DNA from 4 places in the Massilia sp. UYP34 genome. Region 1 is predicted to be linked to each of the others. Evidence: predicted binding sites of a transcription regulator. Region 1 holds the regulator's gene; each other region holds the start of a gene.
The links. Region 1 encodes LexA, which represses DNA repair genes until DNA is damaged. Its sites were predicted from a motif close to ACTGTATNNNNATACAGT; they were not measured.

Region 1 (7,709 bases):
GTGTGCCGCGAGATCACGGCCGACCGCTTGGTGTACCAGGACGTCGATGCGCTCAAGCGCGCGATCTCGGATGTCAATCCCGAGCTGAAGAATTTCGAGGCATCGTGCTTCGATGGCGTCTATGTCACCGGTGACGTGACCCCCGAGTACCTGGACCGCCAGGAATCGGCGCGCCACAATCCGACGTCGAAGGATGCCGAGGACAAGGTGCGCACCCTGCTCAACCTGAACCCGCCGGTGGCGGCCGAATAAGGCCAGGAAAAACCATGTCGGACAAGCCAAGCTACGGTTTCACCACCACTATATTGCACAACGATCGCCGCAAGACGATCGAGCAGGGTTCGCTGCACAAGCCGGTGCACACCTCGGTCGCCTTCGGCTATGCCGACGCACGCCAGCTGGCATCGGTGTTCCAGGGCAAGGAGCCGGGCTTTCGCTACGGCCGCCAGGGCAACCCGACGGTGTCGGCGCTGGAAGACAAGATCAGCAAGATGGAAGACGGCGTCGCCACACTGTGCTTCGGCACCGGGATGGCGGCGATCGGCGCGCTGTTCCAGGCGCTGCTCAAGGCCGGCGACCACATCGTGTCGTCGAGTTTTCTGTTCGGTAATACCAACAGCCTGTGGCAGACGGTGGCGGGCCAGGGCGTCGACGTTGCCTTCGTCGACGCCACCGACGTGGCCCAGGTGGAAGCGGCGCTGACGCCGGATACCCGCATGGTGTTCGTCGAGACCATCGCCAATCCGCGCACGCAAGTGGCGGACCTGGCCCGCATCGGCGAACTGTGCCGCGCGCGCGGCATCCTGTACGTGGTCGACAACACGATGACCACGCCCTGGCTGTTCCGTCCCAAGGACGTGCATGCGGGCCTGGTGGTCAATTCGTTGACCAAGTCGATCGGCGGCCATGGCATCGCACTGGGCGGCGCGCTGACCGACACGGGCCTGTTCGACTGGGCCGCGTACCCGAACATCGCCCCGAACTTCAGGAAGCAGACGGCAAGTGCGCAGGGTATGGCCCAGCTGCGCGCCAAGGCGCTGCGCGACTTCGGCGCCGCGCTGGGGCCGGAAGCGGCGCACCACATCGCGGTCGGCGCCGAAACGCTGGCCCTGCGCATGGAGCGTACCTGTGCCAACGCGCTGGCCCTGGCGACGATGCTGGAAGCCGACGAGCGCGTCGCCGCCGTCTATTATCCGGGCCTGGCCTCGCATCCGCAGCACGCGATCGTCGCGTCGCTGTTCCGCTCGGGCGGCTCGTTGCTGAGCTTCGAGCTGAAACCAGACATCGACCCGTTCGATGTCCTGAACCGCCTCGAATTGGCGATCCCGGCCTCGAACCTGGGCGACAACCGCACCCTGGTGATTCCGGTCGCGCACACGATCTTCTTTGAAATGGGCCCCGAGCGGCGCGCCAGCATGGGCATCGCCGAAGGCTTGATCCGGGTGTCGGTGGGCATCGAAGACACCGCCGACCTGGTCGGCGACTTCCGCCAGGCGCTGGACGCGTAAAGCCGGGTAAAACTGTCTTGATGCGGCCGGCAACTTGCCGGCCTTGTCACATTCGCGATTGAGCCCAGCCGTAAAACACGGCTATCATGGACCTTTACCAGCCCAGCCTGACGGTATGCCCATGAAACGATTCCTGTCCTGCCTGTCCCTCGCGGTGTTGTGCGCAACCGGCGGCGGCGCCTACGCCGGCGAGCTCGAGGACGCCAACGCCCTGTTCGAGAAAAAAGACTATGCGGGCGCGCTCAAGCTGTACACCAGGCTGGCCAATGCCGGCAATTCACAGGCCCAGCAGCAGCTGGGCCAGATGTACTGGTATGGCGAAGCCGGCGCGGTCGACGAAGCCAGGGCGAAGGAGTGGTTCGAGAAGTCGGCCGCCAAGGGCAACAAGATCGCCGCCGACTCGCTCGTGATCATGCAGCAGCGCGCCCTTCGTCGCGCCGAGATCGATTACTGGATCAAGGGTTACGATGGCGCCGACCTGCAGTCGGGCGAGTACCGCTGCCCGGCGCCGCGCATTCCGGCGGTGTCGAAGATCAACGAAGAGATCGAGCGCGTGAACAAGGCCGTGACCGGCTGGCAGGATTGCTACAACAAGATGGTGACCAACCTGAACGCGCAGTCGCCGCTGACCCGCCGCATCCCGCCCGACGTCGCCAAACTGATGAACAAGCAGGAAACCGAGGCCGCGACCGCCTACCTGGAGGGGGTGCGCCAGAACATCGCCGAGGGAGCGAAAGTCAATTCGAAGATGGTACTGGCCGATTTCGCCGCATGGCGCCGCGCGACCGAAGCGTTCGTGGACCAGCACAATGCGGTGATCAACAAGGCCAAGCAGTAGAGACCGCCCATAAACGTCGTTCCCGCGAAGGCGGGAACCCAAGTCCTCAGCGCCGCCACGATGGATGGACGTGGCCGGCAGCGCATGCGAACCGAGGTTCCCACCTGCGCGGGAACGACGCGCTCACGGAGATGATGTGTATCGAGATCAGTTCCAGCTGCGCATCAACCCCACCGCCAGCCCCTCGAGCGCGAACTCTTCGTCGGGCCTGACTTGGATCACCTTGAAGTCGGGGTTCTCGGGCAACAGTTCGACCAGGTCGCCCGTCTTGCGGTAGCGTTTGACGGTGACTTCCTCGCCCAGGCGGGCGACGACGATCTGGCCGTTCTTGGCGCTGTCGATTTTCTTGACCGCCAGGAAGTCGCCATCCATGATGCCGGCGTCGCGCATCGACCAGCCTTTCACCTTGAGCAGAAAGTCGGGCCGCGCCGCGAACATCGCGGTGTCGACGTTATAGGTCGCTTCGACGTGTTCTTGCGCCAGGATCGGATTGCCGGCGGCGACGCGGCCGACCAGCGGCAGCGACATCAGCGACGGCGGCGGCATGGGAATCTGCTGGGCGCTGGCGCCGACGAGGCGGATGCCGCGCGAGGTGCCCGGCGAAATCTCGATCGCGCCCTTGCGCGCCAGCGCTTGCAGGTGTTCTTCGGCCGCATTGGCCGAGCGAAAGCCCAGTTCGGCCGCGATTTCGGCGCGGGTCGGAGGGAAGCCCGTGTTCTCGATCGCTTCCTTGATCAGGTTCAGGATCTGTTCTTGCCTTGCAGTGAGCTTGAGCATAACTGTGTAATGGTTGCCGTGTGTAAATGCCGTGGTTGGATGCGATGTTGCAGCAACGGGTTGTAGCAGTAGACTGTATTTTTGTACAGTATTCCGTCATACGCAAGGGATATACACGAAAAAGCGCAAAAAAAGCGCGCTCATCGTAAAAAGTACGGATTTTGCAAGCGTAAATGTCGAGTGAGCCTGGCGCCGGCTTAAAGCGCTTGACGGCCATGTTCCCAATTTGCCCATTTCACGCTATACTAGCTGGCTGTTCCCTTCCCACACTCGTCTTGACGCCGAGGTGGGCATTTATGTAAAACGTCCTCAAGGAGTAATGCATGCGTCATTATGAAATCGTTTTTATCGTCCATCCGGACCAGAGCGAGCAAGTCCCGGCGATGATCGAGCGTTACAAGACCACGGTGACCAGCCGCGGCGGTAACATCCATCGCGTGGAAGACTGGGGCCGCCGTCAGATGGCTTACCAGATCCAGAAGCTGCCAAAAGCCCACTACATCTGCCTGAACATCGAGTGCGACAACGAGACCCTGGTCGAGCTGGAAACCGCATTCAAGTTCAATGATGCCGTTCTGCGTCATCTGACCGTCAAGATGAAGAAAGCAGAAACCGCACCGTCGCCGATGATGAAATCGGTGCAGCGCGAAGACGCAGCCAAGAGCCACCGTGCAGAAGCCGCTGCTCCTGCAGCTGCTGCTCCAGCCGCTGCCGCTGCTTAAGATTTTTTCCAGGAATTCGTAACAAGCAGTAGTAGAACCGGGTGAATCAGCTCCAGCTCGTGGCGACCATCGCCGAGCGTGATGTCCTGCGCTACACCCCGGCCGGTGTGCCGATCGTTTCAGCCGTCCTGATGCACAGTTCGCATCAACGAGAGGCAGGGATCGATCGCCTGGTCGAGTTCGAAGTCCCCGCGTTTGCCGCGGGCGAGATTTCGGGCAGGTTTGGCAGCGCCGAGCTCGGCGCCAGCTACCGCTTCGATGGCTTCCTCGCACGGAAAAATCGCAACAGCAAAGCCCTGGTGTTTCACATCATTGATTTCAGTGCCGCCTAGTTCGGCAATTTAGATATACAGGAGCCTCAAATGGCATTCGGTAAAAAGTTCGACAAAAACAAAGCTAAAGAAAAACTCAAGCGCAAGCAGCAGAACCCGCTGTTCAAGCGCAAGAAGTTCTGCCGCTTCACCGCCGCTGGCGTTGAGCAGGTTGACTACAAAGACGTCGACACCCTGAAGGACTTCGTCCAGGAAAACGGCAAGATCATGCCAGCACGTCTGACCGGCACCAAGGCGCACTACCAGCGTCAGGTCGACACCGCCATCAAGCGCGCCCGTTACCTGGCGCTGCTGCCGTACACCGACCTGCACCACGGTTAATCGTCGGTCACGACAGTCAGATATCCTGGAGATAAAACATGCAAGTTATTCTGTTGGAAAAAGTTATCAACGTCGGCAACCTGGGCGACGTCGTCAAAGTCAAGGATGGTTACGCACGTAACTTCCTGATCCCGCAAAAGATGGCCCGCCGCGCTACCGCTGGCGCCGTCGCCGAGTTCGAAGCCAAGCGCGCCGAACTGGAAAAAGCAGCCGCCGAGAAACTGGCAGCCGCCCAAACCCAGGGCGACAAGCTGAGCGGCCTGACCGTCACCATCGGCCAGAAGGCCGGCGTCGACGGCCGTCTGTTCGGTTCGGTCACCAACGCGGACATCGCCGAGGCGCTGACCAAGCAGGGCTTCCCGGTCGAAAAAGCTGCCGTTCGCATGCCGACCGGCCCGCTGAAGACCACCGGCGAATTCCCGGTTGCAGTCGCCCTGCACACCGACGTCGTGTCGGAAATCATCATCGCTGTCGTAGGCGAAGCTGCCTGAGCGAATGCTGGATTGACGTAAAAGCAGTGCACGAAAAAGCCGGGATCTCCCGGCTTTTTTGCTTCTGAAACTCACCAATTATGACAGCCGTGTGACAGGAGAAGGTATAATGCCGCCCATGAACGCAGCACCCTCAGACCCGCAGATCGAAGCCCTGCGCATCCCCCCGCATTCCATCGAAGCAGAGCAATCCGTCATCGGCGGGCTGCTGCGCGATAACGCCGCCTGGGACCGCATCGCCGACTTCATGCATGCGGAAGACTTCTACCGTTACGATCACCGCATCATTTTCGAACAGATGGTCCGCCTGATCAACGCCGGCAAGCCGGCCGACGTGATCACGGTCTATGAAGCCTGCAACCAGCTCGGCAAGGCCGAGGAAGTGGGGGGCTTGCAATACCTGAACGCGATGGCGCAGAACACGCCGTCGGCCGCCAATATCCGCCGCTACGCCGAGATCGTGCGCGACCGCGGCATCCTGCGCCAGCTGATCACCGTCGCCGACGAGATTTCCGGCAATGCCTTCAATCCGCAGGGCAAGGAAGTCAAGCAGATGCTGGACGAGGCGGAGTCAAAAATCTTCGCCATCGCCGAACAGGGCGCCAGGGGCGCCCAGGGCTGGCTCGCGGTGCAGCCGCTGCTGACCCAGGTGGTCGAGCGCATCGACGAACTGTACTCGCGCGAGAACCAGGGCGAGATCACGGGCGTGCCGACCGGATTCATCGACCTCGACCGGATGACCTCCGGCCTGCAGCCGGGCGACCTGGTCATCGTCGCCGGCCGTCCGTCGATGGGCAAGACCGCATTCTCGGTGAACATCGGCGAGAACGTCGCGATCGAGGCCGGCCTGCCGGTCGCCGTGTTCTCGATGGAGATGGGCGGCACCCAGCTGGCCATGCGTATGCTCGGCTCGGTCGGGCAGCTCGACCAGCACCGCCTGCGTACCGGCCGCCTGCACGACGAGGACTGGCCGCGCCTGACGCACGCCATCCAGAAGATGAACGACGCCCAGCTGTACATCGACGAAACGCCCGCGTTGAACCCGATCGAGATGCGCGCGCGGGCCCGCCGCCTGGCGCGCCAGTGCGGCAAGCTCGGCCTGATTATCGTCGACTACCTGCAGTTGATGCAGGGTTCGAAGGCGGGCGACAACCGCGCCTCCGAGATCTCGGAGATCTCGCGCTCGCTCAAGGGCCTGGCCAAAGAGCTGCAGTGCCCCGTGATCGCGCTGTCGCAGCTGAACCGCTCGCTGGAACAACGTCCCAACAAGCGTCCCGTGATGTCCGACCTGCGCGAATCCGGCGCTATCGAGCAGGATGCGGACGTGATCATCTTCCTGTACCGCGACGAAGTCTACAACCCGGATTCGCCGGACAAGGGCACCGCCGAGATCATCATCGGCAAGCAGCGTAATGGCCCGATCGGAGCGATTCGCCTGACCTGGATTGGCCAATACACCAAGTTTGGCAATTACAGCGGCAACCTGTCGGTCTACCAGGGCGACTAAGATTCTACGCCGCATACCGCGGCCGGCGTCACGCCGCATACCAAGCCGTCGCTTTTCCCGGAGCGTCGGCAAATACCGAGAGAAAAACGGAGAAAAATAATGTTTGGACGCTTTTTGCCTAAAGAAGGCAATTTCTTTGAACTGTTCAACCAGCACGCGGCCTTGTGCGTGAAGGGTGCCCATGAAATGGTCGGCCTGATGACCAATTTCGACGATCTGGAAACCCGCACCCATGCGGTCGAAACGATCGAAAAGCAGGCCGACAAGATCACCTACGCCACGGTCGACCTGCTGCACAAGACCTTCATTACTCCCCTTGATCGCGACGACATCCACAAGCTGATCACGCGCATGGACGACATCCTGGACATGATGGAAGACGCGGCCCAGACCGTGTCGCTGTACGACCTGCACGCGGTCACGCCGGAAGCGAAACGCCTGGCCGAGCTGTGCCTGTCGTGCTGCCTGAAGGTGCAGGAAGCGGTGTCGATGCTGCACGATATGGACAACGCGCCGAAGATCGTCGCCATCTGCGAAGAGATCGACCGCTTCGAGTCGGACGCCGACCACGTGATGCGCGCCGCCATGTCCAAGCTGTTCCGCGACGAGCCGGACGTGCGCAACCTGATCAAGATGAAGGCGATCTACGAGATCCTGGAAACCGTGACCGACCGCTGCGAAGACGTGGCCAACATCATCGAAGGCATCATCGTCGAGAACGCGTAAGCGTCGTTCGAGCGGAACAACCATGGATACTCTCAACATCAGCATTTACGTGCTGGGCGGGCTGGTGGTGCTGGCACTCGTCTTCGACTTCATGAACGGCTTCCACGATTCGGCGAACTCGATCGCCACCGTCGTGTCGACCGGCGTCCTGAAGCCGCAGCATGCCGTCGCGATGGCCGCCTTCTTCAACTTCATCGCGATCTTCGTGGTCAACATGAAGGTGGCGCAGACCATCGGCAAGGGCACCATCGACCCGCACATCGTCGATCACTACGTGATCTTCGGCGCCCTGGTCGGCGCCATCACCTGGAACCTGATCACCTGGTACTACGGCATCCCGTCCTCGTCCTCGCACGCCCTGATCGGCGGCCTGGTCGGCGCCGCGGTGGCCAAGGCCGGCACCGGCTCGCTCATTTCCGGCGGCCTGCTCAAGACCGTCGCCTTCATCGTGGTCGCGCCGCTGCTGGGCTTTGCGCTCGGATCGATC
Region 2 (7,709 bases), on a different contig from region 1:
AGCAGTGCATGCGCACGTCGCTCGTCAAAGCGACGCCAATATGCTATCTGCTCTGCGTATGAGGCAGTACGCCAAGGATTGATTGGTTTTGTGTCGTAGCGCTGTACTAGCCAATCGGAAAAGCCAGTTAGAAGCGTTAGGAGAAGTTTTGCGCGTGCGTTTGTTTTTGACGTCCAGAACAGGCCTGATGAATCCGTCCCATCGAGCTCGATTGTTCCGCCAATTAGTACTTCGGCAAATTCAGCAAGAAGTTGGGGCCTGTCTAGTTGAGACTTGAAATGCTGTTGATTCGACTTTATGAAATCTACAAACAACCCTACAGCTCTGCAAAGCTCACGCTGCCATGCCAAAGAACGGCTACTAGCGTTTTCAAGGATATATTTAACTAAAGGCAGCATCGGGTCGCTGCTGCCGTCGTCGTCGGTCAGAATATATAAGACATATATTCTTCGACTAGGCTGGGCGGGTCGTTTTATTAGTGTGCTGGCAACGGTATGGTAGCGTGCGGTTTCTCGTCGGATCATCAGGGGCAAACATAAGGTTTATGACTTGGTTTTATTTTCAGGCATACAAGCCGTGTAAAAACCATCGCGCATCATTGGCGCGTTCCAGATAGATCCAGTAACAACTTCCATCATTTCCCTGAGCAATGAAGTAATCTCGGGAAGCAGATTGCTCACTCCACCAACCAGCTTCTATTCGCTCCGGGCCGCGAATTATTTTAAGCGGACTACCATAAAATGGTCGCTCATTACGCACTAGTAGCGCAATAGGCTTTGGCAATAAGAAAAATGGTCGATTATTGGCAACGAATTCTGTATTAGCCTTGATTGGTTTGGTTGTCGCGGATGCCCAGGCATTGTAGACCTCTGGAAGATAATCTTCAACGTTATTAGGGGTTAATACATTTTCGTGACCGAGTCGTGCAGTCAATAGCTCAAGAAGTCGATGATAATCTTCTAGCGAGCCACCAGGCTCGGGGAAAAGGGATTCATTTGTTGGGTGGGCGGCTTCGGTCTGTACCGCTTCTAGGTAGAGGCCAATTACAGGCGCGGTAAGTTGAATCTTCGGGAGACGTTCTTTTAGAAGCCGAATTAGGTGTCCTTCGTCCCAAGCGGGCTCTGCCAAAATTATCTCAATCTTTGTAGGCGCTATTGCGGCGCGACCGCGTTCGTGTTCAAGAAGGAAGACGCAAACTCGGACTGCTCGTTGCAAGGACTTTAGCCAACCAACTAACTGGAGGATCAGACTGGTTCCGCTGTGGAGCAACGCCCCGGCGTGCTCGACGCGATCACAGAGCTCTACGCGTGCTTTGAACTGTAGTGGCGGCTTGATCCAGTCAAATATTTCCGGTTCTTCGCCGTATGCTCGATCAAGCGCGTAGATTAATTCCTTGCTAGTTCGACGCAAAAGGCCGGCTCTGGGCAGTCTACGGAGCGCACCAATCTGCTCTGCCCCAATGTCATTAAGCCAGTTCCTATAGGGAGCAGCCTTTGGAAGTAGATTGCAAGGCAACATGCTCAGCCGGTGGTGCAAGGTTCTTATCGATAATGTTCGGCGACGTAGAGTAAATCCGTCTTGGCGCCTACTTCTTGCGAGCAACCAGGCGCCTTCTGCTGTCGGGGCAGTACCGATTTGCGACGTAAAGCCGAGTGAGCTAAGAATGCCGGAGACGCGCAGGGAGAGCGAATGTGGTCCTTTAAATAACGTGAGGCTTGCACTAACGTCCAATAGAACCGAGAAATCTTCCTGGAAATCGATTTCCGGAGTGAACTGCATTAGCGCGGTTGTAATAGCGTGAAGCGCCTGGTTCTCCTTTTCTGGCGATCGATCTAGAGTTGTTGCCGTAGGGGCGAGAGCCGATACGCTATCGCGGCGCATGCGTAAGCGTATGCCGCACTGCGCTGCCTCGAAGCTCATCGCCAGTACCACTCCTTGGTCGATAACGACAAACTGCCCAGGTTCAGACCAACGCGGGCGTAGTGCTTCTAGTGGCAATGAAGGTAGATGGACGCTTAACAGGAGTTTCATAATCTTTGTCCAGTGACCGGCGACCCACAGGCATATTCGTCAACGAAATAAAAAAAGGGTTTTCACAGGAAGGTCCTCTTCGTTTGACAATATCAACAGAAAGTCCACCATGAATAGGACGAAGTGCTATGCGTAACGGTGATGGCGAAGCGTTCGCTGCAGCTGAGATAGGCCGCATAAGCCAAAACCATGTATCAGTGGTTTGGGCGGCGAGGTTCAGCCGCCGAAGTGTTTCAGGTCGAATATCTGTTTGCCAAAGTATGACGGCACCGCAATTTCCGCTTTTAAGAGTTCGCTCGGTAGCCCATAGGGCATCTGATGAACTCTTTGGACGGAGCCATAACAAATTTCGTTCATTCACTTGCCAAGCACGGCAGGCCATAAGATGGGGATGATAAGGTGGCTGGATAAGCACCACTCGTTGCGAAGATGATAAGGGGGATAGCATAGGTTGTAGCAATTGCATTTCCCCGATACCGTTTTGCTGCACAAGTAGTTCGATAAGCGCCGACCTCGGCCACCCTCTATCCGGTAGTTCTTTGTCGAGCAGATCGTGCCCAGTGGTTTGGACAGTCGATCGTGCGATCGCTAACTCGCTTGCACGCCATACGTCACGTAGAACTGACTGGGGCACTTTCCCAGTCTTTTGAGCAACATTGGTAGGTGATGTAAGCATATATGAGTTTTGTACTGTATATTTGTACAGTATAAATTGTGAATGGATGAAAGTGCAAGGTGGTTTTTTGGGCTACTGGCTGGCAGTTGTATGCGCTCGGGAAAATGGCTGCATAGCCGGGCCGGCCGCTGTGGCAAGGATGCTTGCACTTTAGGAGTTTAACTAAACGCAATACCTACTGGGGAACACCGTGGCCAGGAATTACTTGGTTGCGCAGGACCAGGAGCGTGCCTTGTACTGGGTCTATCAGGAGCGGGTTGCCAAGGCAGCTGAAGACTCGGAACCACACTGATTCCTCCATAGGCTGTTTGAAGAACGGGTCCATCTGTCCTTCCAGCGGCGAACTTTCGACCCTCTGGCTGCCGCAGTGGTCTGGTGTTCCGCGTAACGGGCTCGCCGTCCCGGCACAGTCACTTGAAGGTGCATCCGGCAACAAGCTGCTCAGGCTGTCTGTCCTATCTGTTTCACTGTGCGGCCGAAGATCGCGGCCGCCCCATCAAGGATGCGGCGCACTGCCGGGTGGCTCTCTCGCCGTTCGACCGACACGGCATAGAAATGCTCGACGATGGCGTCGATCGTGCCAATGGCTTCCAGCGCGTTTTCCTCACACACGATATCGGCCAGCACTGTAGGCGCCACGATGAACCCGGTACCGGCGCGGGCGAAGGACTTCAACAGCGCTCCGTCGTCGAATTCACCCACTACGATGGGACGCAACTCGTTGCTCTCGAACCAGCTGCTGAGCTGACTGTGGATGGCGGCGTCCTGCCCCGGCAGCAGGAAAGGCGCATTTTTCAGGCGCTGCGGGAAGGAGCCCGGCCAAGCTCTGCACAGGTCGGGGTGGCCCATTACAGTAAGCGTGCTCGAACCGAGCAGGTGAGTGTAGCCGCGGATCGCACCTCCTGGTGGCAGGCCCTTGTCGGCGATGATGAGGTCGAGCTGGTGTGCCGTGAGTGCAATCATCAAGTCGTCGAAGTGCCCTTCCTTGCAAATCAGGCGCATTCCCAATCCTGCCCCCTGCGCCGGCTGCAGAAGGCGGAAGATCATGGTCTTTGCGATCATGTCGCAAATGCCGATTCGCAGCGTTTCCGCGGCGAATGCCCCTCGCCGCATCGCTTGTTCCAGCTCATTGCCCATGTCAAAGATCTGCGTGGTATAGCGCAACACGGTTTTGCCCGCCTCGGTCAGTTTGGCCTTCCCCCACCACGACGGACGCTTTCGATAGGTATGATGTTCCTATCGGAGGTATTACATGGCACGTGAAAGACGGTTGTTCTCAGAAGAGTTTAAGCGCGAAGCAGTCAAGCTGGTAGGCCAGCCTGGCGCGAGCAAGGCGGCAATAGCCCGCGACCTTGGCATCGGTGCTAATTTGCTGGGTCGGTGGTGCAGAGATGCCCACGTCGGTGCAGAGGTCGCAGTCGGGCGTGAGAAGGTATCGGCCCAGGAATACGAGCGCATGCGGCGCGAGCTGGCGAAGGTCAAGACGGAGCGCGACATATTAAAAAAGGCGCTCGGCTACTTCGCAGCCGACCTCAAGTGAAATACGGCTTCATCGCCAAATATCGAACCATCTGGCCAACACGGACGATGTGCCGTCTGCTCGGCGTATCGAGCAGTGGCTTCTACGACTGGCTCGGCCGGCCAGCAAGTGCCCATGAACGCGAGAACGCCCAGCTCCTCAACGCAATCAAGCACAGCCACGAAGCCAGCGATGGCACATACGGTTCGCCACGCGTAGTGCGAGACCTTATCGATGCTGGTTTCTCTTGCAGCGAGAACCGTGTGGCACGACTGATGAAAGCTGCTGGCATCAAGGCCCGTCACAAGCGGCGCCGCGCGCCAGGCCAGCTTGACTCACCAGTGCATGCCATCGCGCCGAACCTGCTGGACCGGCAGTTTGAAGCGACAGGCCCAAACCAGAAATGGGCAGCCGACTTCACTTACGTGTGGACGGGCGAAGGCTGGCTGTTTGTCGCTGTCGTGCTGGACCTGTACTCGCGGCGCGTGGTGGGCTGGTCGATGCAACCGACAATGACCGCACAGCTGGTAATGGACGCTCTGCTGATGGCCATCTTCCGCCGTGGCCGGCCTCGCGCTGTGGTGCATCATTCGGACCAAGGTTCCCAATACACGAGCGAGGATTTCCAGCGCCTGCTCGAATCACACGGCATTGTTTGCAGCATGAGCCGTCGCGGAAACTGCTGGGACAACGCTGCAATGGAGAGCTTCTTCTCGACGCTCAAGACTGAGCGCCTGAGCAAAAAGCATTACCGGACCAGGGATGATTTACGCGCAGACGTGTTCGATTACATAGAAAGGTTCTACAATCCACGCCGGCGTCATTCCACTATCGGCTATCTCAGCCCGGTACAGTTTGAAAATCTAAAATGCGCCTAACGGAAGTGTCCGTATCGATGGGGGAAGGCCAGTTCGAGCCCCCGGCCTCTCTTCTGAAACAATGCCTCGCCTAACTGGGCTTCCAGGACCTGCAACTGCATGCTGATTGCCTGCGCCGTTACATGCAGCTGCTCGGCCGCCCGCGCAACCGTACCATTGGTAGCAACCGTTTGGAAATAGTAGAGGTGCTTATAGTTGATCATGCAATCCTCAGAAAAATTGATGTTTTAGTAAAGATTAATTGATTTTACTTTAAGCTTTGGCGCTTCTATAGTGACCTTACAATCACTTTGATGAGGTCACCATGCATACCTATCCCGCTAACAGTCCCGCAGCAATCAGCCGACTACTGGCCCTCACTATGATCGTTGACGGCCACATCAGCCCGTCCGAGGTGCGCACCATGCATCATGCCAAGTTCCTGCAACAGGTAAAGGTCGACGACGACACATTCGACCATACCCTGCGCGAATTGTGCGAAGACCTGCTCAACAACGCCGCCAACCGCTGCGCGGGCATTGTCGAGATTGATCCGGTCTTGCTGGACAGCCTGATGCTTGAGGTTCAGGAACCGCTGCTGCAGATCTGCCTGTGGAAGACCATGGCTGACATCGTCCAGGCGGACGGCCGCGTCGATGGCCGCGAAATGACCCTGGTACGGCGCGCGGCCAGAGCTTGGTTCGGCCACGACCAGGCCAGGGACTACTCTCCTGCCGACACCTTGGCAGGATGAGGCAGGTCGCCGCAGGCGCAGTCTCGGCCTAACCGGAGCACCACCGGCGCCATGTCCGTTACCATCGCGCGCCGTCCCGACACGATGAGTTTTATAATCGGCTGCACAGCGGCAGTTACCGGACATTGCCGGCCCTGCCTGAAAAGGAGACGTGATGATGGATGTACTCTTGTTCTTGTTCGGGCTGGTGCTCCTCGTCGTTGGCGCGGAAGCTTTGGTACGCGGTGCTTCCCGTCTTGCACTCTCGGTCGGCATTTCGCCCCTCGTGGTCGGACTTACCGTGGTGGCGTTCGGTACCAGTGCACCGGAGTTAGCTGTCAGCGTTCAGTCGGCGATCGCCGGCCGCGCTGACCTGGCGCTGGGCAATGTTGTGGGTAGCAACATCTTCAACGTCCTGTTCATCCTCGGCGTTTCCGCCCTGATCGTGCCGCTGCTCGTGGCGCGCCAGTTAGTGCGCCAGGAAGTGCCGGTCATGATCGGCGTCTCGCTGCTACTGCTTGCACTGGCACTGGATGGGCGCCTCGGCCGTGGCGACGGTGCCCTGCTGCTGGGCCTGTTAGTCGTCTATACCGCGTTCTTAATCTACCAGTCGCGTCGCCAAAATCAGGGCGGCGATGTAGGCTTGCCCGATGAGGCGCTTGCATCCTCCCCAGGTTGGGAGAGCCGCCCTGCGGCGCAGCTGCTACTCATTGCCGCCGGGCTCGGTTCTTTGGTGTTGGGCGCCACTTGGCTGGTGGACTCGGCGGTCCGCTTCGCGCAGTACCTCGGAGTCAGCGAACTGGTCATTGGCTTGACCATCGTTGCGGCCGGCACTTCGCTTCCAGAGGTGGCCACTTCCATCATCGCGGCGCTGCGGGGCCAGCGCGATATCGCGGTCGGCAATGTGGTAGGGAGCAACGTATTCAATATCCTCGGCGTATTGGGTCTGTCGTCCGTGGTGAGCCAGACAGGGATAGCGGTCGCCCCTTCGGTGCTCGCATTTGACCTGCCGGTCATGATCGCTGTGGCGCTCGCCTGTCTGCCAATATTTTTCACAGGGAACCTGATTGCCCGCTGGGAAGGTGCCCTGTTCCTCGGGCTGTATGCTGCTTACATGGCTTACGTGCTACTGGCAGCGGGGCAGCATGACGCGTTGCAGCCCTACAGCGCCATCATGGTGACGGCGGTGCTGCCGCTGGTCGCCGTGACGCTGGCGGTCGTCGCCTGGCGCGAGTGGCAGAGCAGGCAAATGAATCCGGGTTCTCCCGGATAGGAAACGACATGGTGCAGACAGCGCTCCCGGCGGCGTCGCAGCCGTTATGGATCCGCGCGGCCTGGCTGCTGCCGTTGGCGTTGCTGCCGGCGGTGGCTGGCCTGCCGGGCGAACCAGCAAGCTGGTCCGTGCCGTGGGTGGCGCCGCTTGGCGTCCGCCTAGGTTTCGCCGCCGATGGACTCGCGCGCCTGTTCCTGCTGCTCGTGTGCGCCGTCGGCGCGGCCGTGCTCGCCTATACCCCCGGCTACCTGCGCGGCCATACCCGGCTCGGCCAATTGATGTGCCTGCTGATCGCATTCACCCTGGCCATGATTGGGGCAATCCTGGCTGACGACCTGCTGCTGCTGTTGCTGTTCTGGGAGGCGACCAGTGTGCTGTCCTTTCTGCTGGTGGGCTTCGAACACGATAGCCAGGACAGTCGCGACAGCGCGCGTCAGGCGCTGCTGGTCACCGGTGCCGGCGGGCTGGCCCTCCTTGCCGGGATCGTCCTGATACTGCTGGCCGCGCCCGGGCTGCGGCTGAGCGACCTGGCACACCTCGATCCCGCCGTGCTTGAGGATGCCCGCTTCCAGGCGGGGGTGGCGCTGGTGCTGGCTGGCGCCATGACCAAGTCGGCCCAG
Region 3 (7,709 bases), on a different contig from region 1:
CTCAATATCGGCATCGCCGGCGGCGGCACGCATCCGTTCCAGCACTGGTCCGACCAGCGCATTTCGGCCAAGCCTCGCTACGAATACCTGTCGCAGCTATACGGCTACCTGGCCAAGCAGTTCACGGTGTTCGGCCAGCACGTGCACATCGGCTGCGCCAACGGCGACGACGCGCTCTACCTGCTGCACGCGCTGAACCGCTACCTGCCGCACTTCATCGCGCTGTCGGCATCCTCTCCCTATGTGCAGGGCCACGACAGCCTGTTCGAATCGGCGCGCCTGAATTCCGTGTTCGCCTTCCCGATGAGCGGCCGGGCGCCGTTCATGCTCTCCTGGCAGGAGTTCACCGACGTCTACTTCGCCAAGATGGAACGCACCAACATCGTCAAGAGCATGAAGGATTTTTACTGGGACTTGAGGCCCAAGCCGGAGTACGGCACCATCGAGCTGCGCGTGTGCGACACGCCGCTCACGGTGGAGCGGGCGGCGGCGCTGGCCGGCTACCTGCAGGCGCTGTGCCGCCATCTGCTGGAGCGCAAGGAAGGAGCGCCGGTGGAAGAGATGCCTGTAGAGGACGACTACCTGGTCTACAACTACAACCGCTTCCAGGCCTGCCGCTTCGGCCTGGAAGGCAGCATCACGCATCCGAAGACCTACGACAACGTGCCGATGCGCGAAGACATCCTGGCGACGCTCGAAGCCATGCTGCCGCATGCCGAGGCGCTGGGCAGCGTGGACGCCTTGAAGCACCTGGCGGCGGCGGTGCACGACGGCAGCGACGCCACCATCCTGCGCCGCCACGTGGAGCGCGAAGGCAGCGTCGAGGGCATGGTCAATGCGGCGATTCAGCACTTCCGTGGCGGCAGCACGAGCTAGGCGCAGCGTCAGCCGGCCAGCGGCGCGGCCTTGCCGGCCCAGCCGCCTTTCATGAAGCGCGCCAGCAAGGGCTGGCGTGCAGGCGCCGGCGGCGGCAACTTGGCGTCGACCACGACCGCCCACTGGTCGGCCAGCTGTTCGCAGGTGGCGCGCAGCACCGGATCGATGTTCGGCAGGCGCGACAGCGCGCACAGGTGGCGCTCGATCACCGACGCCAGCTTGACGCATGGCTGCTCGCCGTCGCCGCGCGCGGTGTAGTTGGACATCAGGTGCAACAGCGAAGCAACCAGCAGCGTATCCGGGCTGCGCGGTTCCGACGGCGTGGTGTGGGAGGTGGACATGGTCATGCAAGCGTCTCCAAAATAGCCGGGTAGCGCTACGATCGGCAACGATCCGGCGTGGGAATATCGGCATTCGATATCGGCATTCGCAACAAATGCGAATGATTCTCATTTATTATTCACGCGTCGCGCGGCGAAAGCAAGCGTTTTCGGAAATGGACATAGTCCGGACGCACACGGGTGACGAATGATTCCTAGCGACAATAATGCGGGACGTTACAGCGAATGCCGTTAAGTTAAGCCGCTGAGCTAACCGTCAACTACGTCGTCCCCGCGCAGGCGGGGACCCAAGTTCTGCAAACGTTGTCGAAACGCTTGCAAGATTGGGCCCCCACCTTCGTGGGGACGACGTTTTTACGCTAACTCAAGAAGACTTTCGCCTTAACTTGACGTCATTAGGACGTTACAGGCGGGTTTCACGCGCCGCGCGCAGGAATTCATCGAGCACCGGCGTGCAGTCGAGCAGGTCGACGCCGCCGGCGCGGTGGAATTCGGGGTGCCACTGCAAGCCCATGACGAAATTGGCGCGCTGGTAGCGGATCGCCTCGATGATGCCGTCCGGCTCGGACATGGCTTCGACGCGGATGTCGCGCCCGAGATCCTTGACCGCCTGGTGGTGGATCGAATTGACCATCGCCCGCTCGACCTTGGGGAACATGCGGCCCAGCGACGAGCCCTTCGGGAACACGATGGCGTGGCGGTGCGCGTCGTACATGTCGTGCACGTGGGCCAGGGCCTCTGGCATGTCGGTGGCGACGTCCTGGTGCAGGGTGCCGCCGAAGGCGACGTTGATCAGCTGGCAGCCGCGGCAGACGCCCAGCACTGGCTTGCCGGCGTCGACGAATTCGTGCAGCAGTTCGAGTTCGTAGACGTCGCGCGCGCGGTCGCCGCTCCATTCGGGACGGGTGGGCGTTTCGGAATAGGTTTGCGGCGCCACGTCGGCCCCGCCCTGCAGCACCAGGCCGTCGAGATGGCGCGCATAGTGGCGCAGGGTAATATTACTGGGGTGTAGCAGGCCGTTGGTATTCACGGTGGGGATCATAAACACCAGCACGTCGCGCGACATCACCCACTGCGCGATCGATTCCTCGAGGTACTGCAGGTTCTTGCTGAGCAGGCCCTTGGCGCCGGCTTCCGGATGGAAAATGCGGGCCGAGACGCCGATGTGCAGCGTGCGCTGCATGAAGTCGCGGTTGAAGCGCTCGCGCAGCGAGCGAAAACGCGAGGTAATGACACGGCCGGCCAGGGCGACGGCATTGTCGCCATCGCGCAGGTAGCGGGCGGGACCGCGCGACTGGGCGCCGCTGGCGCGGCGTTCGGGCACCCGCACGCGGGTCTCGCGGCGCTCGTCCACGTCCGCCGCCGGATCGTCGTTGCGCTTGATTTGATCGTCTTCAGCCATGGTTATTAATATAACTTCGCCACTGTCGCGCACAATAAAAAGTTGTTACAAAACGTCGCGTTCCGCCGACACCGGCAAGCTATACCGGAAGGTCGAGCAGCTTCTGGAAGGTCAGCATCCAGTGGCGGCCGGCGACCGGCGTCGTGAGCAGGCCGCGCGCCCCGGCGTGGCGCGCACGCACGCTGTCGTAGTGAAAGGAATGCTCGACCAGGAACACCACTGGCGTGCGCTGCGCCCCGTCCTGCGACTTGATCGAACTGCACACCCTATACGGTTCGATGCCGACCGCCGCCGTGTTGATCAGCACCAGCGCCACCTTCGTTTCGTCGCACAGGCGCACCGCCGCGCACAGGCTGTCGGTCCATTCCACCGGCACCCGGCGCGGGTCGAGCACGCGCGCCACCTGGTTACGCAGCCCGCATTCCTTGTCGATGATCAGGACCGCCCCATCTACCGGCCCACGACGCAGGCGCGTGTAGAATGCCGGCGTTTCGCAGTCTGGCGCCAGGCGCGGACGGCGGCGCCGCTCGGCCAGCACGCGCCGGGTGGTGCGGCAACTCTGCTGCACCAGCACCTGGACCCGGGTCTCGAGCAGGTCGGCCAGGGCTTCATGCAGTTGCAGGGGGTCGACCGGCCGAGTCAGGGTGCGCCAGGGTCCGGCGCCGGGGTTGCCGGGGTCGTCGCCGATCACGAGCGCCGGCTGCAACGATGCGGGCGGCAGGCAGCCGAGCCGGGTCAGCGCGGTCGGGCTGTCGCCGTTGGCGATATACAGGTCCGGCTCTTGCAAACTGTCGTCATGCAGGCAAGAATACGGCGGCCCCGCGCCCGGCGCCCGCGCCAGCAGGGCGCTCATCCGCACGCATTCGCCAGGCGTGAACCCGAGCAGGCGTACGGACAACGGATAGCTGGACGGGTGCATCATTAATGCCCCTCTTTGGCATTGCCGTGGTTATCCAGCTTAATCTAGCACAAACGTGCGAAGCGAAAAGCACGTCACGGCGAAAACTACTGTATATTTAAACAGTAAAAAAGCCAAACCTTTTCCTACCGACAAGTTAGAATGCCGAAGCATTCGACAAACAACCTCCAAGATGGCCTCCAAGAAACCCGCTCCAGACTACAGCGAATCATCCATCCGCGTCCTCAAGGGACTCGAACCTGTGAAACAGCGTCCGGGCATGTACACCCGGACGGAGAATCCGCTCCACATCATCCAGGAAGTGATCGACAACGCTTCCGACGAAGCGCTGGGCGGTCACTGCAAGAACATCGGCGTGACCCTGAACCCGGACGGTTCGATCACGGTCGAGGACGACGGCCGCGGCATCCCGGTGGGCATCCACCCGGAAGAAGGCGTGTCCACGGTCGAGATCGTGTTCACCCGCCTGCACGCCGGCGGCAAGTTCGACAAGGGCTCGGGCGGCGCCTATGCCTTCTCGGGCGGCCTGCACGGGGTCGGCGTCTCGGTCACCAATGCGCTGTCGAAGCGCCTCGAGATCGAGGTGTGGCGCCGTGACGACCAGGGCAACGGCCAGCACCGCCTGGTATTCGCCGACGGCGATGTGATCGAGCCGCTCACGTCCGGCCCCGCCGAACGAGGCGGCAAGAAGAACGGCACCCGCGTCACCGCGTGGCCGGACGGCAAGTATTTCGATTCCCCGAACATTCCGCTCGGCGATCTGCAGCGCCTGCTGCGCTCGAAGGCGGTGTTGCTGCCGGGCGTGACCGTCACGCTCACCAACGGCAAGACCGGTGACGTCCAGACCTGGCGCTACGACGAAGGCCTGCGCGGCTACCTGAACGAAGCGCTGGCCCAGAGCTCGAGCGGCGAAACCCTGATCCCGCTATTCGAAGGCGCGCAATTTGCCGCCGCAGGCGACGACAGCTTCGCCGAAGGCGAAGGCGCCGACTGGGTGGTGGCCTGGACCGAGGAAGGCGGCGTGGTGCGCGAGTCGTACGTCAACCTGATTCCGACCGTGAGCGGCGGCACCCACGAAGCGGGCCTGCGCGACGGCCTGTTCGGCGCGGTGAAGAACTTCGTCGAGCTGCACGGCCTGCTGCCGAAAGGCGTCAAGCTGCTGCCCGAAGACGTGTTCGCGCGCGTCTCGTTCGTGCTGTCGGCCAAGGTGCTGGACCCGCAATTCCAGGGACAGACCAAGGAACGCCTGAATTCGCGCGACGCGCTCAAGCTGGTGTCGACCTTCACCAAGCCGCCGCTCGAGCTGTGGCTGAACCAGCACGTCGAATACGGCAAGAAGCTGGCCGAACTCGTCATCAAGCAGGCCCAGTCGCGCCTGCGTTCACTGCAAAAGGTCGAGAAAAAGAAATCGTCCGGCGTGGCGGTATTGCCGGGCAAGCTGACCGATTGCGAATCGACCGACATCACGCGCAACGAGCTGTTCCTGGTCGAGGGCGACTCGGCCGGCGGTTCGGCCAAGATGGGCCGCGACAAGGAGTTCCAGGCCATCCTGCCGCTGCGCGGCAAGGTGCTCAACTCCTGGGAAACCGACCGCGACCGCCTGTTCGCCAACAACGAGATCCACGATATCTCGGTGGCGATCGGCGTCGATCCGCATGGACCGAACGATGCGCCCGACCTTTCCAGCCTGCGCTACGGGAAGATCTGCATCCTGTCCGATGCGGACGTCGACGGCTCGCACATCCAGGTGCTGCTGTTGACGCTGTTCTTCAAGCACTTCCCGGCCCTGTTCCACAACGGAAACATCTGCATCGCGCGTCCGCCTTTGTACCGTGTCGACGTGCCGGCGCGCGGCAAGAAGCCGATCCAGAAGCTGTACGCGCTGGACGACGGCGAGCTGCTGGCGATCGAGGACAAGCTCAAGAAAGAGGGCCTGAAGGAAGGCGTGTGGAGCATCTCGCGCTTCAAGGGCCTGGGCGAGATGAACGCCGAGCAGCTGTGGGAAACCACGATGAACCCGGACACGCGCCGCCTGCTGCCGGTGTCGTTCGGCCAGTACGACATGGCCGAGTCGGCATCGCGCTTCAATATGCTGATGGGCAAAGGCGAAGCCGCCGCACGCCGCGCCTGGATCGAGGAACACGGGAACGAGACGGAGGCGGATATCTGATGAGGATGTAGCCTGCTAGATGACTTGGGTCCCCGCCTGCGCGGGGACGACGTGCCTGGGCCACTGGCCAGAAGACCGTCGTTCCCGCGCAGGCGGGAACCCAAGTGTGGCACCGCAGCCTCCAACGCCCGCCAGAACACGAATAATCACCATGACGAATCAACCTAGCCTTTTTGAGCAACAACACGAGCCCTCGGACGTCGAGACGCTCACCCTGTCCACCTTCGCCGAGCGCGCCTACCTCGACTACGCCGTCTCGGTGGTCAAGGGCCGCGCGTTGCCGGACGTGTCGGACGGCCAGAAGCCGGTCCAGCGCCGCATCCTGTACGCGATGAACGAACTGGGACTGGGCCCGACCGCCAAGCCGCGCAAGTCGGCTGCCGTCGTCGGCGACGTGCTGGGCAAACTGCACCCGCACGGCGACCAGTCGGTGTACGACGCGCTGGTGCGCATGGCGCAGGACTTTTCGCTGCGCTACCCGCTGATCGACGGCCAGGGCAACTTCGGCTCGCGCGACGGCGACGGCGCCGCGGCGATGCGGTATACCGAAGCCCGCCTGACGCCGATCTCGCGCCTGTTGATGGACGAGATCGACATGGGCACGGTCGACTACCAGCCGAACTACGACGGCTCGACCCTTGAGCCGCGCACGCTGCCGGCGCGCCTGCCGATGGTGCTGCTCAACGGCGCCTCGGGCATCGCGGTGGGCCTGGCCACCGAGATCCCGTCGCACAATCTGCGCGAAGTCGCGGCGGCGGCGGTAGCGATGATCCGCAACCCCAAGATCACCCACGCCGAGCTGATGACCCACATTCCCGGCCCGGACTTCCCGGGCGGCGGCCAGATCATCACCCCGGCATCATTGATCGCCGACATGTACGCGGTCGGTCGCGGCTCGATGAAGGTGCGCGCGCGCTGGAAGATCGAAGAGCTGGCGCGCGGCCAGTGGCAGGCGGTGGTCCATGAACTGCCGCCGGGCTGCTCGTCGCAACGCGTGCTGGAAGAAATCGAAGAACTGACCAATCCAAAGGTCAAGCCCGGCAAGAAAGCGCTGCTGCCGGAACAGCTGGCCCTAAAGAACACGATCCTGGGCGCGCTCGACGCGGTGCGCGACGAATCGGGCCGCGAGGCCCCGGTGCGCCTGGTGTTCGAGCCGAAGTCGAAGAACGTCGACCAGGGCGAGTTCATGCTGATGCTGCTGGCGCATACCTCGCTCGAGAGTTCGGCGCCGATCAACCTGGTGATGATCGGTGGCGACGGCCGTCCGCGCCAGAAGGGCTTGACGGCGATCCTGCAGGAATGGGTCGACTATCGGTTCACTACCGTCCGCCGCCGCACCGAATTCAAGCTGGGCAAGGTCAACGACCGCATCCACATCCTGGAAGGCCGCGAGACGGTCCTGCTGAACATCGACAAGGTGATCGCCATCATCCGCAATTCGGATGAGCCGAAGGCGGCGCTGATCGAGGAATTCAACTTGAGCGAACGCCAGGCCGAGGACATCCTCGAGATCCGCCTGCGCCAGCTGGCGCGCCTGGAAGCGATCAAGATCCAGCAAGAGCTGGCCGAACTGCGCAGCGACAAGGAGAAGCTCGAGGACATCCTCGAGAACCCGTCGTCGATGAAGCGCCTGATCATCCGCGAGATCGAAGCGGACACCAAGCAGTACGGCGACGAGCGCCGCACGATCATCGAGGAAGCGCAGCGCGCGGTGGCCGAGCAGAAGGTCATCGACGAGCCGGTGACCGTGATCGTGTCGGAAAAAGGCTGGGTGCGCGCGCGTACCGGCATCGGACACGATCCGGCGCAGTTCACCTTCAAGGCCGGCGACTCGCTGTACAAAGCCTTCGAGTGCCGCACGGTGGATCATCTGCTGGGCATCGGCGACAACGGCAAGGTGTATTCGGTGCCGGTCAATGCGCTGCCCGGGTCGCGCGGCGACGGCGTGCCGATCACCACGCTGGTCGATCTGTCGGGCGGCGTGCAAGGTAAGCCTGTACG
Region 4 (7,709 bases), on a different contig from region 1:
CAGCAGCAGGCCGGCGGCCTCGAAGCCGATCTGGTAGCGCGGCGTGTCGACGGTGGTCAGGGACGGCATCATCCATGCGGACGCGGGCAGGTCATTGAAGCCGCATACGGCGATGTCCTGCGGGATGCGGATGCCGTGGCGCTGGCAGTGATAGATGGCGCCGTGGGCCAGGTCGTCGTTGCAGCAGAAAACGGCGTCGCAGTCGGGCATGTCCGCCATCATCCGTCCCATCAATTCGGCGCCGAGCGCGATGGTGGAGCGCTCGGGCACCATCAGCTCGAGCCGTGGGTCGGCCAGGCCCGCCTCGGCCATCGCGGCCCGATAGCCGTCGGCGCGCCGCAGCGTGCGCTCGTCGAGCTGGGCGCCGATGAAGCCGATGCGGCGATAGCCCTTCCTGACCAGGTGGCGCGTCATCTCCATGCCGGCCTCGAACTGCGAGAAGCCGACCGACAGCGCGCCGGGATCGTCCGACAGGTCCATCATCGACACCGACGGCACCTGCGACGCTTCCAGCATCTTCGTCACGGCCGGGCTGTGGGCCTGGCTCGAGAACAGGATGCCGTCCGGGCTCGACTGCAGATAGGTACGCAGCAGCTTTTCTTCCTCGGCCTGCGAATAATAGGTATTGCCGATCAGGAGCTGGTACTGGCCCGGCGCGACGGCGTCGTGGATGCCTTCGAGGACGGCGGTGAACACGGCGTTGGAAAACGACGGCACCAGCACCACGATCACATGCGATTGCGACGAGGCCAGCGCGCGCGCGGCGCGGTTGGGCACGTAGCCGAGTTCCGCCACCGCCTGCTCCACCTTGACCCGGGTGAGCTCGGAGACCATCTGCGGCTGGCTCAGCGCGCGCGAAGCGGTCATGATCGACACGCCCGCCATGCCGGCCACCTGCTCGAGCGTCGCGCGCCCCGTCCCCCTGCCCTTGCTGCGGCCCGTCTTATCCATGGTCATCCTGTCGTAGCGTTCTACATCCCTGGTTCCATTCTATCAACAATGACCAGGGCCTTCGTCGCGAACCTCGGCGGGCCGCCGCGCCATCAGCAAAAATCCCTGCTGCGCGCATCCAGAGCGCCCAGCAGGTGCGACAGGTCCACCAGCCGCTTGGCCACCAGGTGGCGCACTTCTCCCTGGCGCTGCCAGATGCCGTACACCCCGAGCAGCGGTGCATTGAGGACTTCACGCCGCTGCTGCTCGACCAGGGTCGGCCACACGATCACATTGACGTTGCCGGTCTCGTCTTCCAGCGTCATGAACAGCACGCCCTTGGCCGTGCCCGGGCGCTGGCGCACCGTGACCAGGCCGCAGGCGCGCGCCAGCTGGCCGTCCTGGTAATCCATCAGGGTCGACGCCGGCATGAAGCGCTGCCCGAGCAGGCGCGCGCGCAGCAGCGCCAGCGGATGGCGGCCCAGCGTCAACCCCTGCGCGCGGTAGTCGCCGACGATCTCTTCGCCTTCGCTCGGCGCGGCCAACGTGGGCGTCTCTTCGCGCGGCACGGTCGGGCGCAGCAGATCCTTGTCGGGCGCCGCGCCCGATGCCTGCCACAAGGCTTCGCGCCGGTGCCCGGCCAGCGAGCGCAGGGCGTTGGACGCGGCCAGCACCTGCAGGTCGCCCCGGTCGAGATGCGCGCGCCGCGCCAGGTCGGCCACGCTGTCGAACGGCCGTATGGCGCGCGCCTGCTCGATGCGCTCGGCCGCTTCCTGCTTCAATCCGCGTTGCAGCGAAAAGCCCAGCCGCACCGCCGGCTGGCGCGAACGGTCGACGGGGTCGTATTCTTCCAGCGCCGAATCCCAGCCGCTGACGGCGACGTCGACCGGCCGCACTTCGATGCCGTGGCGGCGCGCGTCCTGCACCAGTTGCGAGGGACTATAAAAACCCATCGGCTGGCTGTTGAGCAGCGCGCACAGGAAAGCGGCCGGCTCGTGGCACTTGAGCCACGAACTCGCATAGGCCAGCAGCGCGAAGCTGGCCGCGTGCGATTCGGGAAAGCCATACTCGCCGAAGCCCTGGATCTGGCTGAAGATCGCTTCGGCGAATTCCTGCTGGTAGCCGCGTTCGAGCATGCCGCCCACGATGCGCTCGTAGTATTTTTCGAGGCCGCCCTTGCGCTTCCAGGCCGCCATCGCGCGCCGCAGCTGATCCGCCTCGCCCGGCGTGAAGCCGGCGCCCAGGATCGCCACCTGCATCACCTGCTCCTGGAAGATCGGCACGCCAAGGGTGCGCCCGAGCGCGACCTTCATCTCGGGGCTCGGATACTCGACCGGCTCCAACCCCTGGCGCCGGCGCAGGTAGGGATGGACCATGCCGCCCTGGATCGGGCCGGGCCGCACCACGGCCACCTCGATCACCAGGTCGTAGAAGCGGCGCGGCAGCATCCGCGGCAACATGCTCATCTGCGCGCGCGATTCGATCTGGAACACGCCGATGGTGTCGGCCTGGCAGATCATGTCGTAGGTGGCGCTGTCTTCGAGCGGGATGTCCTGCATCTCGAACACGTCGCCATAGCGCTGGCCCACCAGTTCCAGGCCGCGCCGCATCATCGACAGCATGCCCAGCGCCAGCACGTCGACCTTCATCAGGCCCAGCTCTTCGAGATCGTTCTTGTCCCACTGGATCACGCTGCGGTCCGCCATCGTCGCGTTCTCGATCGGCACCAGGCGCGAGAGCTTGCCCTTGGCGATCACGAAGCCGCCCGGATGCTGGGACAGGTGGCGCGGGAAGTTCAGCAGCGACTGCGCCAGCGTGGCCCACTGGCGCGACAGCGGCGCCTCGGGATCGAGGCCGCTTTCGGCCAGGCGGCCCAGCAAATCGGCGCGGCTGTCGAACCAGTGATGGGTCTTGGCCACCTTCTCGACGATGGCAAGGTCGATGCCGAGCGCCCGCCCGCTGTCGCGCAGCGCGCTCTTGGGCCGGTAGCTGATCACCACCGCCGCCAGCGCCGCGCGCTGGCGGCCGTACTTGTTGTAGATGTACTGGATGACCTCCTCACGCCGCTGGTGTTCGAAGTCGACGTCGATGTCGGGCGGCTCGTTGCGTTCACGCGAGATGAAGCGCTCGAACAGCAGGCTGGCGCGGGCCGGATCGACCTCGGTGATGCCGAGGCAGTAGCACACCGCCGAGTTGGCGGCCGAGCCGCGCCCCTGGCACAGGATGTGTTGCGAGCGCGCGAAGCGCACGATGTCGTAGACGGTGAGGAAGTAGTGTTCGTAGCCCATCTCGGCGATCAGGTCGAGCTCGTACTCGATCTGGGCCTGCACCTTGGCCGGCACGCCCTGGCGAAAGCGCCGGTGCGCGCCGATCCAGGTTTCGCTGCGCAGGTAGCTGCTGGCGTCGTGGCCTTCGGGGACCACTTCGTCCGGGTATTCGTAGCGCAGCTCGTCGAGCGAGAAGGTGCACAGGCGCGCGATGCGCACCGTCTCGGCCAGCGCCTCGCGCGAATAGATGTTGGCCAGGCGCAGGCGCGCGCGCAGGTGCTGCTCGGCGTTCTGCGCCAGGCCGTAGCCGCAGGCGCCCACCGGTTTGCCCAGGCGGGTCGCGCTCAGGGTGTCCTGCAAGGGTTTGCGCGAGCGCACGTGCATACAGACGTGGCCAAGGGCGACGATCGGCAGGCCGTGCTGCCAGCCCACCTCTTCCACCGTGGTGCGGTGGGCGTCGTCGAAGGCGCGGTGCAGCTGGGTGAGGCCGAGCCAGGCGCGGCCCGGGAAGGTGGTGGCCATCCATGCGGCCTGCGCATGCAGGCGGTCGACGTCCTGGGCCTCGTGACCGGGGTATGGCGGCAGCAGGATCGCCAGGCAGTCGGGCATGTGCTGCAGGTGCGCGTATTCCTGGATGGGATTGGCCAGGTCGTCGGGCGTGAGCAGATAGGTGCCCTTTTCGCTGCGCGTGCGGCCGATCGTGATCAGTTCGGACAGGTTGCCATAGCCGTTGCGGTTCTGCGCCAGCAGGATCAGGGAGGGGGCCGGCGTCAGAGCGTCGTCGGGGTTCTTGAGGTGGAAGTGGGCGCCGATGATCAGGGGCAGGCCGGCGTTTTTCGCTTCGGCGTGGGCGCGCACGACGCCGGCCAGCGAGCATTCATCGGTGAGGGCCAGCGCGAAGTACCCCAGCTGCACCGCGCGCGCGACCAGCTCCTCGGCGTGCGAGGCCCCTTGCAGGAACGAGAAGTTCGAGAGGCAGAACAACTCGGCGTAGGGGGGCAGCGCCTGGGGAGAGGGGGGCTGCGCGGTGGGGGTGGGCTTGGTCACGCTGGCGAGCTGTCGAACAGCCAATACTGTATAAAAACACAGTATAACCGAGCTGGGGGATGTGGCTGGGGAAGTTGTGGCTATGGCTTGGTCATGAGGGATAGGCTGGATTGGGGGGTGAGCAGTAGCTTGTGGTGACTGGACGTGCAGAAAGATATTTCTGCGTCGCAATCGTCAATTCTCTTTAAGCATTGACGATAAGAAACCAAGTGTTCTTATTCTAGGCGGAAAATTTCCGCGTTTATCAGCGACTAAGACTTACACGTATGTCGGAAAGGCCGCGGCATTGGCCCAAAGAACGAGCCGGAAATATCTTGCGGCCCCATCCGCTCGCGCAGGCTGAACGCACCACCACCTTCCGCGCGGCGCAAAACTGGCTGATCCGCACTGACCATACGCTCATATGCAAGCATCAAGGCAGCTCCACCCGTGGAATTGATGTAGTCGAGCATCTCCATCGTGGTCTCATAAGCCCAATCAGAGAAGCTCTCGCCCAGTTCGCCCCCTGCCGTCGCGCCGGTACTCGTGACGCCGCCCTGCACTTTCGTCAGGATCGTGACGATGGCCCACGACATCCCCATCCATCCAGTCGTCGCCAGCGTCATGCGCAGCACCGGCATGAGGATGCCCGCTTCGTGGATCGCCTTGAGCACGCCAAGCAAGGCGCCCGCCGGCATCGCGCGGTTGCAGTCGATGGTCGCGATCAGGATCGCGATCTTGTTCATCACGCCAGGATAGCGCCGCAGAAAGCGGTACAACGCCGGACCGATCTGCTGCGGGTCGCCGAGCAGTCTTCCAAGGCCGGCCGCTAGAAAGCAGCCGCCGGTGAGCTTCCACACCACGTTCACCAGCTTCATGTCGACTGGACCATCCAGCACCGTCGCGCTGGCGAAGGCTTGCAAATGGCTGGCATTGCCGGCCCGCGTGGGGCTCAGCAGCAGGTTGAAGCAGGTGGAAAAATTGGCCTCGTAGCTGCCGTCGATCGCGATGGCGCCGCTTGCGGTCACCGCGATGAACGGCGCTCCCGCTCCACCGACGACGCCGATATTGATGGCGCCATTGGCCTGGAGCGACGCCATCAACCGGATCGCATCCTGAGCGCTGCCGCCCGCGCGCAAAGTGCCGTCGCTATCCGCGCTCACATAGCTGCCGTCACGGCATTGCAGGGTGATGGCGGCGGCATCCAGGGCCTCCGGCACGCCGATGGTGAACACCTCGGCCGCATCGCTCGAGGTCCCGAGCGCCGTGATCCGGCCGTCGGCGGCGATCGACCAGTAGCCGGCTGCCCCGGTCTGGAGCTTGATCTCGTCGCCGGCAGCGAGCAGCCCAGCCAGCGAGACGAAGTTTCTGTCCGTGGTGAACGCAGGCTCGGGCTGGGTGATCGAGACCGGCGTATCTTCGGGCACGTTGACGCTCGATATCGCCGCCACGCCCCAGCTATAGACCATCGAGAACGACTTGACGGCGGCCGGCCAGGTGTCGCCAAAGGTCAGGCTGTCGGCCGTGAACGACAGGCTTCCATTCTCGACCAGCGCGACGACCTTCGCCGTGACGTCGACCGGTCCGTAGGCGGCGGCGAGGATGTTCAGGGCGCGTGGGTCGAGCGACGCCTGCGCGGCGGGAGCGGCCGGGTCGTAGTCGATCTGTAGAAGCTGGTTCTCGATCGTCGCGGCCAGTTGCGGCTTGCGGCCGGCATACTGGTAGACCACGTGCAGGGTCTTGCGCATGGCCGGCCAGCCATCGCCGAATACGCTGCTGGATGCGGCGACGGACAGCCTGCGCCGGCTCACGCTGGCGCGGACGATGTCAGTGACGTCCTTCAGGCCATAGAAGGCGTTCAGGATGTGCAGCGGCGGACGGTAGCTGAGCGCATAGGGGTTGCCCTCGACGACGATGTCGATGAACGGCACCTGACCGCTGTAGCTGGCCACGATGACGAAGGTGTTGCGCCTCTCCTTATCGGCCTCGCCAAGGGTGGCGCTGTCAGCGACCAGGGACAAGGTTCCGGCCGAGTGATCGGCCAGATTGCGTACCGTTGCGCTCACGTCGGCGGAGCCGAAGCTGGCGCCCCACACGGTCAGTGCCGGCTGCGCGGTGTTGTCTTCCTTGATTGGGGCAGGAACCTGGGCAGCTTGCCCGAATTGCTGCGCGCCGATGTTCAGCGTCTGGCCTTCTAACGCCGTCGCCACGAACGTCGGGCCGCCATCATAGCGATAGACGACCGTCAGCGTCTTTTCGTGGCCGACCCAGGCGTCGCCGAACGCCTGGTTGCTCGCCAACACAGACAGGGTCTCTGGAAAAGCCTGACGGTTGACCTGCTTGATGACCTGGGCAGTGACCTGCCTGAGTCCATAAGCCGCGCCAACGATCTGCAGGACGCCTGTGCCTTGGGTAGCCATACTTGAATCTTCTTTCCGGAATGAATAACATGCATTGCGACAGTTGCAACGAGAGGCGAGACAATGGTCGTTACGTCTCTGTCGGTACACTGGTTTGCAAGCTCCGTGCCACCGTAAAACATGGCGTCGCCGCAACAAAATCAAGGATTTAGTCGACTATGTATGCCTGCTGGGTGTAAAACAGCGGGGGTTTTTACATGTCAACAAAGAAGTTGACACGCTGGTGCCTGAATCGCGAGGTTTGGAATGTGTATTCGGCAAGTTTCTCTTCCTGTAGCATTTATGGCGCCTGCGCCAACCTAATGAGCCGCAAATGACTTCATCGCCTGACCTGATTGCCAACCCCAGTACCGAGCGATATCGCCTTGGTAAGTTGCTTGGCAATGGTGGTTTTGGCGACGTGCATGAGGCGTGGGATCCCGCGCTGCAGCGTAGTGTTGCCATCAAGCGTTTGAAGCCTGATCTGGTGCGCGATCAGCCGGACAACCTGCTGCAGGAAGCCCGGCTTGCGGCGTCACTGCGGCATCCTGCTTTCATCCAGATTTATTCGCTCGAAGACGACGGCCATAGCAAATCGATCGTGATGGAACTGGTAGGGGGCAAGACTCTGCATCAGTTGCTTTCCACGACCAAGCTATCGAGGGATCAGATACTTGATATCGTTTGCCAGTTGGCGGATGCGATGGCGCAGGCGCATGCGGCGGGCTTGATTCATGGGGATTTGAAGCCGGCCAACTTGATGATCGAGCCATCAGGGCAGTTGCGCATCATGGATTTTGGGCTGGCACGCAAGATCGATCCGCTTGCGACCGAGTCGGGCGATGTGCTGCAGACTCAGGGCACCATCGCCTATCTCGCGCCTGAAATTTTGAATGGCAAGTATCCGAGTATGCTCAGCGATATTTATGCTGTGGGCGTATTGATGTACGAGATGATGCACGGAGAGCGTCCATTTTCCCATTTGCATGGGTTGGCGTTAGCTGCTGCGCAAGTACAATCGTCCTGCGCGCAGTGGACGTTTTCTCCTGATGCCGATCAGGATATGGTTACATTGGTACGTTCAATG

Region 2: the regulator LexA is predicted to act here: its motif matches at 2,721-2,738, upstream of imuA (translesion DNA synthesis-associated protein ImuA).
Region 3: the regulator LexA is predicted to act here: its motif matches at 3,627-3,644, upstream of ACZ9AQ_RS09515 (DNA topoisomerase IV subunit B).
Region 4: the regulator LexA is predicted to act here: its motif matches at 4,270-4,287, upstream of ACZ9AQ_RS13485 (error-prone DNA polymerase).

What each region holds. Positions count from the first base shown of each region.
Region 1 is NZ_JBWBRF010000003.1:440,943-448,651, reverse strand. Features, by position in the region: gene purF (amidophosphoribosyltransferase) at 1-252, shown strand, start outside; gene ACZ9AQ_RS08685 (cystathionine gamma-synthase family protein) at 267-1,508, shown strand; gene ACZ9AQ_RS08680 (tetratricopeptide repeat protein) at 1,630-2,346, shown strand; gene lexA (transcriptional repressor LexA) at 2,494-3,123, opposite strand; gene rpsF (30S ribosomal protein S6) at 3,447-3,845, shown strand; gene priB (primosomal replication protein N) at 3,887-4,177, shown strand; gene rpsR (30S ribosomal protein S18) at 4,208-4,498, shown strand; gene rplI (50S ribosomal protein L9) at 4,537-4,989, shown strand; gene ACZ9AQ_RS08650 (replicative DNA helicase) at 5,099-6,496, shown strand; gene ACZ9AQ_RS08645 (DUF47 domain-containing protein) at 6,596-7,222, shown strand; gene ACZ9AQ_RS08640 (inorganic phosphate transporter) at 7,245-7,709, shown strand, end outside.
Region 2 is NZ_JBWBRF010000007.1:64,269-71,977, forward strand. Features, by position in the region: gene gmtY (gamma-mobile-trio recombinase GmtY) at 1-524, opposite strand, end outside; gene ACZ9AQ_RS13335 (Y-family DNA polymerase) at 562-2,031, opposite strand; gene imuA (translesion DNA synthesis-associated protein ImuA) at 1,964-2,707, opposite strand; gene ACZ9AQ_RS13345 (LysR substrate-binding domain-containing protein) at 3,149-3,874, opposite strand; one part of gene ACZ9AQ_RS13350 (IS3 family transposase) at 3,960-4,218, shown strand; one part of gene ACZ9AQ_RS13350 (IS3 family transposase) at 4,218-5,104, shown strand; gene ACZ9AQ_RS13355 (LysR family transcriptional regulator) at 5,101-5,307, opposite strand; gene ACZ9AQ_RS13360 (tellurite resistance TerB family protein) at 5,409-5,837, shown strand; gene ACZ9AQ_RS13365 (calcium/sodium antiporter) at 5,992-7,089, shown strand; gene mbhE (hydrogen gas-evolving membrane-bound hydrogenase subunit E) at 7,098-7,709, shown strand, end outside.
Region 3 is NZ_JBWBRF010000004.1:148,451-156,159, forward strand. Features, by position in the region: gene ACZ9AQ_RS09495 (YbdK family carboxylate-amine ligase) at 1-876, shown strand, start outside; gene ACZ9AQ_RS09500 (hypothetical protein) at 885-1,223, opposite strand; gene ACZ9AQ_RS09505 (gamma-glutamyl-gamma-aminobutyrate hydrolase family protein) at 1,621-2,619, opposite strand; gene ACZ9AQ_RS09510 (response regulator) at 2,699-3,541, opposite strand; gene ACZ9AQ_RS09515 (DNA topoisomerase IV subunit B) at 3,711-5,708, shown strand; gene parC (DNA topoisomerase IV subunit A) at 5,860-7,709, shown strand, end outside.
Region 4 is NZ_JBWBRF010000007.1:95,227-102,935, reverse strand. Features, by position in the region: gene gntR (HTH-type transcriptional regulator GntR) at 1-951, opposite strand, end outside; gene ACZ9AQ_RS13485 (error-prone DNA polymerase) at 1,044-4,244, opposite strand; gene ACZ9AQ_RS13480 (hypothetical protein) at 4,496-6,643, opposite strand; gene ACZ9AQ_RS13475 (protein kinase domain-containing protein) at 6,957-7,709, shown strand, end outside.